2 regions of the Caldanaerobius polysaccharolyticus DSM 13641 genome follow, and region 2 is predicted to be linked to the other one. Evidence: a T-box and tRNA genes for the amino acid it is inferred to sense, from the RefSeq annotation. Region 2 holds a T-box; the other holds one or more tRNA genes.
What was found. The T-box of region 2 lies ahead of metG (methionine--tRNA ligase). A T-box ahead of a tRNA ligase gene usually reads a tRNA of that ligase, here a tRNA-Met.

Region 1 (3,425 bases), on a different contig from region 2:
TACAATGGGGCAGTAGGTGGGATAATCTGGGTTAAAAATTTGTTAAATTTCAGAAAAAAATAGAGGGTTTTAAGCCTGATTGTCGAATATCTCTATTAAAAAAGATTTCGGTATAGAGAGGGTTGTTTCAGGTGAAGTGGAATAAGGGCAAACTGGTGATTTATGGTGTCATAGCCTATACATTGATCACTTTTGTTCAACAACAGATCACTATAAATAGGCTTAACCGAGAGCATCAGGATATGTACAACAAGATCGAAATGGCAAAAAAAGAAAATAAGAGGCTTCAAAAGGAGATAAGGTATTCAAAAACGATAGATTTTATAAAAAAGATAGCCAGCGATGAACTGGGCCTTGTTAAAAAAGGGCAGACCGTGTATATAGACATAAACAATAAGTGAGCATCTTGTTATAATTTACAGTTTGTATTATAATATTAATAATATAAATCTATAAAGGAGGAATCTTTTATTTATGCCAATTGAAGTAGGCAAAGTGGTTGACGGGACGGTGCTTAACATAACAAGCTTCGGAGCATTTGTCCAGTTACCAGAAGGCAAAACAGGGCTGGTACACATATCAGAAGTCGCAGATAGATACGTAAAAGACGTTAGAGATTATTTAAAAGAAAAGGATAAGGTTAAGGTCAAAATTCTATCTATCGGTCCTGATGGCAAAATAAGCTTGTCGATTAAAAAAGCAAACGCAGAATTAAAAAAATCGTCCAGACCACAGGAAATAGAATGGAATCGCGACAGGTCGAGCAATATGTCCTTTGAAGACAGGTTAGCCAAGTTTTTAAGGGATAGCGATGAGCGGCAACAGCAGCTCAAGAAAAACCAGGATTCCAGGAGGAGATCTGGCGGAGGATATAGAGGTAGATTTAATAAAATGGTAGAAAGATAATGATGTTTGTTTATATAGAGGTGGCAGATGAGGTTTGGTTGTATTGATATAGGGACCAATTCTGTGAGGCTGCTAATAGCAGATAATGGCAAAAACGGATTGATTAGGATATATAAAGGCATAAATACGACGAGATTGGGTACTGGTGTGGATCACACCGGTACCTTAAATATAGATGCCATACGCAGGACTGTTGATGCTGTGGTGGATTTTAAAAAAATAGCCATGTCTTATGGTTGCGATAAAATAATAGCTATAGCAACCAGTGCTGTAAGGGACGCAGCAAATAGAGATGTGCTATTTCAGGAAATGTGGGACAAAGCAGGTATTGAAGTTGAGGTGATATCAGGAGAAAGGGAAGCTGAGCTGGCTTATAAAGGAGTGCAAGCTGGCGTAAAAGTAGAAAAAGCCGGAGTATCCCTTTTGATTGTTGATATTGGCGGCGGTAGCACGGAGTTTACCTGGGGAAAAAGCGGACAGATAAAATACAGGCACAGCGTCAATATAGGGGCTGTAAGGTTGACTGAGCGATATGGCGTGGTTTCCGCTGCGAAAAGAGAAGACGTAAAAGATTTATTTCAAGACATCGAGTCCAACCTTTGCCCTCTGTCGTCGTCTTTAAAAGAATTGATTGACGTCAAAGGAGTTATGGCTGTAGGAGTAGGTGGCACTGTGACGTCACTGGCAGCAGTAGACCAGAAACTGGAGGTTTATGATCCCCAGAAAATTCACGGTTATACCTTGACATATGATAAAGTATGTAGTATACTCGATTTGCTGTTGAAGATGAAGGAAGAAGAGAGAAGGCATATAAAGGGGTTATATGCTAAGAGGGCAGATATAATCGTGGCAGGTACTGCAATACTATTCAAAGTGATGGAGCTGTTGGGATTGAGCCAGCTTATAGTTAGCGAATGGGATAACCTAGAAGGTCTAATAGTTGAAAATATGTCTTGACAAAGTATGTAGAAGGATATATAATATATATCGTCGTTGAGGTTTGCCGGAGTGGCGGAACTGGCAGACGCACAGGACTTAAAATCCTGCGGGTCCTAAAAGACTCGTACCGGTTCGATTCCGGTCTCCGGCATGAAGGAGATAAAACACCGCGGGGTGGAGCAGTCAGGTAGCTCGTCGGGCTCATAACCCGAAGGTCGTAGGTTCAAATCCTACCCCCGCAATTAAAAGAGGAATAATTAAAGAACAAGGCGGCGTAGCTCAGCTGGCTAGAGCATGCGGTTCATACCCGCAGTGTCGGTGGTTCGACTCCACTCGCCGCTATTGACCATTCACAAACTGTATTATCTACTGCAATTTTAAATTTGGCTTCAACACGGTCTTTAAAGACCGTTATTTTATTTATGTATGTAGACAAAATCTGTTTTATTTTTCGGAGGTCACCCGCTACGAACACCCCTTTATCCTTGTTCAGGTACTCTCTTATCATTTCTTCCGTTATTATGCTTATATCTGGTTTCATATCAAGTTCTTTTATTCTTATTTCAATTTCGCTTTTTTGATTTTCAAGTTCGGTCAATTTTGCGTCAAGGCTTGGATGAAAATGGCCAGCTGCAATAGTATCCACTATAGCGTTAATGCTTTTTATAATTTCTTCATACCTTCTGGCAAGTATTTTGCGTTCATCCTCTCTTTCAGCCACAATATTTTTGTTCTCATTATTCAGCTTCTTTGCCAGTACAGGCAACACGTCATCATTGAATATCTTTTTTTGTAGCTGATCTAATATGTATGCTTCCAGTTTATCCTTACTTATGTCTTTATTACTGCACTGTTTAGACCGGTCTTTGACATTACAACGATAGTATCTATATTTAGACCTTCCCAGATTTCCAGTCATAGCAGCACCGCATTCGCCGCAATATACCAAGCCAGTCAGTAAATACACAGTTTTTGCGTTGTGAGTCCCTTGTGTCTTTTTAGTGTTTTTCATTTTTTGTTGCACCTCCTCAAAAGTTTTTTTGTCTATTATAGCCGGGATCGCATTTTCGATGATGATTACATCGTCTTTGGTTATGTTATGATTATTTTTTGTACCCTTGTTAAATATATAGGTGCCAATATACTTTTGGTTCTTGAGTATAGCATTTAAGGTATTTTTTGAAAAATTCCCGCCTTTTTTGGTTTTGTAGCCACGCAAATTCAACTCATCTATGATATGCCGATAACCATAATCATCTCTATACATTTGAAATATAAGCCTGACGGCTTCGGCTTCCTTTTCATTAATAACGTAATGGCCGTCTTTTATATCGTATCCTAAAGGAGGGATACCTCCATTAAATCGTGCTTTATATGCATTTTCCTTCAAACCTTTCATAACCTCCCTTGCAAGGTTTTTTGAGTAGTATTCAGCCATGCCTTCGAGAACTGACTCGAGTATAATAGATTCTGGCGAATCGTCAAGCGGTTCAAGCACAGATATGAGCTTTACGCCATTCTTTTTAAGTTGGCGTTTATAAAATGCGCTATCATATCGGTTACGAGCAAAGCGGTCCAAT
Region 2 (3,425 bases):
TTTTTAACCAGCTGAACTGAATCCACTTTTAACAGCCCTGATACGGCTATCACGCTCCAGGGTACGAGGGTACCGTTGCCCACCCATATGGATGCTAGCTGCCCTAGAGCGGCCAGGGTCACGGTGTTGCCTTGGGTTATGCTATGAAAAGTCCTTGATAGGGATCCCACTAGCGGCAGTCCGGCAAAGCCTGATCCCGATAGCCCTGTAAAAGCACCTATGGCTACCTGCATGAGAGCCGCTGTTTGTTTGTTTAAAGGGATGATGCCTGACAGGTACTTGCTCACGTCCACCAGAAGGCCATGGGCTCCTTTTCCTAGTATTTCCCTGGCTGTATCCTGGTTGCCTAGCAGGAAAAAGCCTGTTATGACGATGACGGGAGCGAATATTTTTATGCTGGTTGTAAAGCCTTCTTTTATGTAATCAGTCACTTTTAACAGCGATTGCCATTTATATTGCGCGATAAGCGACAGGATCAATATTATTACGGCTGTGCCGCCTATGAGCAATTCTGAGGATTGACCCTTGAGCCTCAGCGCCATCATTAACACGATGTCAAATAAAAAAGCCGTTGGAGTGAATAGGGCTATAAAATAGCTTGCTCTGCTTATCTTGGCGTCCCTGGAGATTTGTTGGTCATGGGGCTCTTCGTTGGTTTTGCCTTTTTTCCATGCGAGCCATATGTAAATGAAGGACGCTATGGCAGTGACTGACGACATAGTGAGCCACAGCAAAAAACTCTCTCTCATAAAAGTGGCTACAGGCACTCCGGCGGCGCTGGCAGTTATAGAAGGGGCTCCTTGAAGGAAAAAGTCGCCGGACATGGCTATGCCAAACCCAAATATATTTATGGCCATAGCTGTGCTCATTCTTGATAACCCTGTCTTTAGAACAGCAGGCACCACCATGGTGGAAAGAAGGCTTAAAGCAGGGGATGCCCATAGAAACAGGGAGATGACCATGGTAAATGCCCCTAGGAGTGCGTAGGAGAACAGAGGCCTTTCAAAGTATTTTAGGAGAGGTTTTGTCATTATGTAATCGGCACCTGTATCCCTTATGGCTTCAGCCATAGCTACTATAAGGGCTATTATAAGGATAATACTCCACAGCTGTTCACCGGATATGATGAGACTTCTGTATATGGCCTGAACGGCTTTGATCGCGCTGTTGGTGGTTGCCAAGGCTGTGAAAAAAATACCTGCGATGCACGGTATCAATATGTCTTTTCTCAACAGCATAGTAATCAGTATGACTAATATCGTCGCTATAAAGATCCAGTGGCTTGGGGTTAGTGTGACCATATACATGCAGCTCCTTTTATTCCTTATATTTGTACTGTAATTTATTATGCACAGTTTCCCTTGACAAAAACCCTATCATTGTATATTATTGAGGTGAAAATGGGAAATTATATTAAAGTGGCGATGAAGGGAAGAGTAAGGTCTAAATCCGCTAAAGAGAGCCGGGAAAGGTGAGAGCCGGCGCGGGCAATAACACCTGAAGATGGTCCTGGAGCTGCTGCGCTGAATTGCCGAAGAGGCATTGGTAGGCGTAGACGGGAGCACCCGTTATGGTGCAGGGCGATAATAATGTCGTCTGTAATGAGGCCGAAATGGCGAATAAGGGTGGTACCGCGAGAGCTCTCGCCCCTTGGGGGTGAGAGCCTTTTATTTTATAGATTTTTTATAGGAGGGTATTTAAATGGCAAAGACGTATTACATAACCACGCCGATATATTATCCCAGCGACAAGCTGCATATAGGGCATTCTTATACCACAGTAGCGGCGGATGCCTTGGCCAGGTTTAAAAGGCTGACGGGTTACGACGTGTGGTTTTTGACCGGCACCGATGAACACGGGCAGAAAATACAGAGGATAGCGTCGGAAAAAGGCGTCTCGCCGAAGGAGTACGTGGATGGCATTGTGGAGTGGATAAAAGGGCTGTGGAAGTTGCTCAATGTAAGCTACGATCAGTTTATAAGAACCACTGACCCACAGCATATGGCCATTGTGCAGAATATATTTACCAGGCTTTACGAAAAAGGGGATATATACAAAAGCGAATACACCGGTTGGTACTGTACCCCTTGCGAATCCTTTTGGACGGAAAGGCAATTGGTTGATGGCAAATGCCCTGACTGCGGCAGGGACGTAGAGCTGGTTAAAGAGGAGAGTTACTTTTTCAGGTTGTCCAAATACGCCGATAAGTTGCTGGAGTACTACAGGGAGCACCCTGACTTCATTCAACCTGAGTCCAGGCTTAATGAGATGGTAAGTTTTATAAAGTCGGGGCTGGAAGATTTGTGCGTATCCAGGACGTCTTTTGACTGGGGTATACCTGTGCCTTTTGACCCCAAGCACGTCATATACGTGTGGATTGACGCTTTAAGCAATTATATCACCGCCTTAGGTTATTCTACAGACCACGACGAGGCATACAAAAAGTTCTGGCCCGCTGACGTGCACCTGGTGGGCAAGGAGATCGTGAGGTTCCACACCATAATATGGCCTGCCATGCTTATGGCTCTAGGAGAGCCGTTGCCCAAAAAGGTTTTTGGCCATGGGTGGCTGGTGCTGGAAGGAGGTAAGATGTCTAAATCCAAGGGCAACGTGATAGATCCCTGGGTGCTGGTGGAGAAGTACGGTGTGGATGCGGTTAGGTATTATCTGCTCAGGGAGATACCCTTTGGGTCTGACGGCACGTACACCAATGAAGCCCTGGTCAAGAGGATAAACTCCGATCTGGCCAACGATTTAGGAAATCTCGTCAGCAGAACAGTAACCATGATAGAAAAGTATTTTGGCGGCAGGATTCCTGCGCCGTCGCAAAGAGAGGGCGTGGATGATGACCTCATTCAAATGGCCGTTGATTTACCTGCGCTGGTGGAAAGATATATGGATTCGCTGCAGATAAGCAATGCTCTTGCGGAGATATTCAAGCTGGTAGACAGATGCAACAAGTATATAGATGAGACGATGCCATGGGTTCTGGCGAAGGATGCAGCTAAAAAAGGAAGGCTGGCGACGGTCCTGTATAACCTGGCTGAGGCCATAAGGTATATATCGGTTCTCCTCACGCCTTATATGCCTGACACACCTCCCAAGATATACGCTCAGCTAGGCGTAAGTGATGAGCTCACTACGTGGGATAGCCTGAAAGCGTGGGGAGGGTTGCGCGAAGGGACCGAGGTGCATAGGGGCGAAAACCTGTTCCCGAGGATAGAAGAGAAATCAGAGCGGCCAGAGGCTCCTCATGAAATCACTGTTTCCAATGCTCCGAGTACTGATACGCCTTATATAACCATTGACGACTTTGCTAAATTGGATCTGAGGGTAGCTAAGGTGATGGAAGCCGAGCGCGTGCAGGGGACCGACAAGCTGCTTAAGTTGAAGCTCCAGGTAGGCGATGAGGTGAGACAGGTGGT

Region 1: it has a tRNA-Met gene. The T-box ahead of metG (methionine--tRNA ligase) is inferred to sense a tRNA for this amino acid. The anticodon was not compared.

What each region holds. Positions count from the first base shown of each region.
Region 1 is NZ_KE386495.1:331,523-334,947, reverse strand. It holds gene yabQ (spore cortex biosynthesis protein YabQ) at 1-63, shown strand, start outside; gene CALPO_RS13605 (FtsB family cell division protein) at 132-401, shown strand; gene CALPO_RS0107985 (S1 domain-containing RNA-binding protein) at 475-906, shown strand; gene CALPO_RS0107980 (Ppx/GppA phosphatase family protein) at 934-1,863, shown strand; tRNA gene CALPO_RS0107975 (tRNA-Leu) at 1,909-1,996, shown strand; tRNA gene CALPO_RS0107970 (tRNA-Met) at 2,014-2,087, shown strand; tRNA gene CALPO_RS0107965 (tRNA-Met) at 2,114-2,187, shown strand; gene CALPO_RS14455 (recombinase family protein) at 2,147-3,425, opposite strand, start outside.
Region 2 is NZ_KE386494.1:888,968-892,392, reverse strand. It holds gene CALPO_RS0105205 (hypothetical protein) at 1-1,301, opposite strand, end outside; T-box leader at 1,416-1,654, shown strand; gene metG (methionine--tRNA ligase) at 1,702-3,425, shown strand, end outside.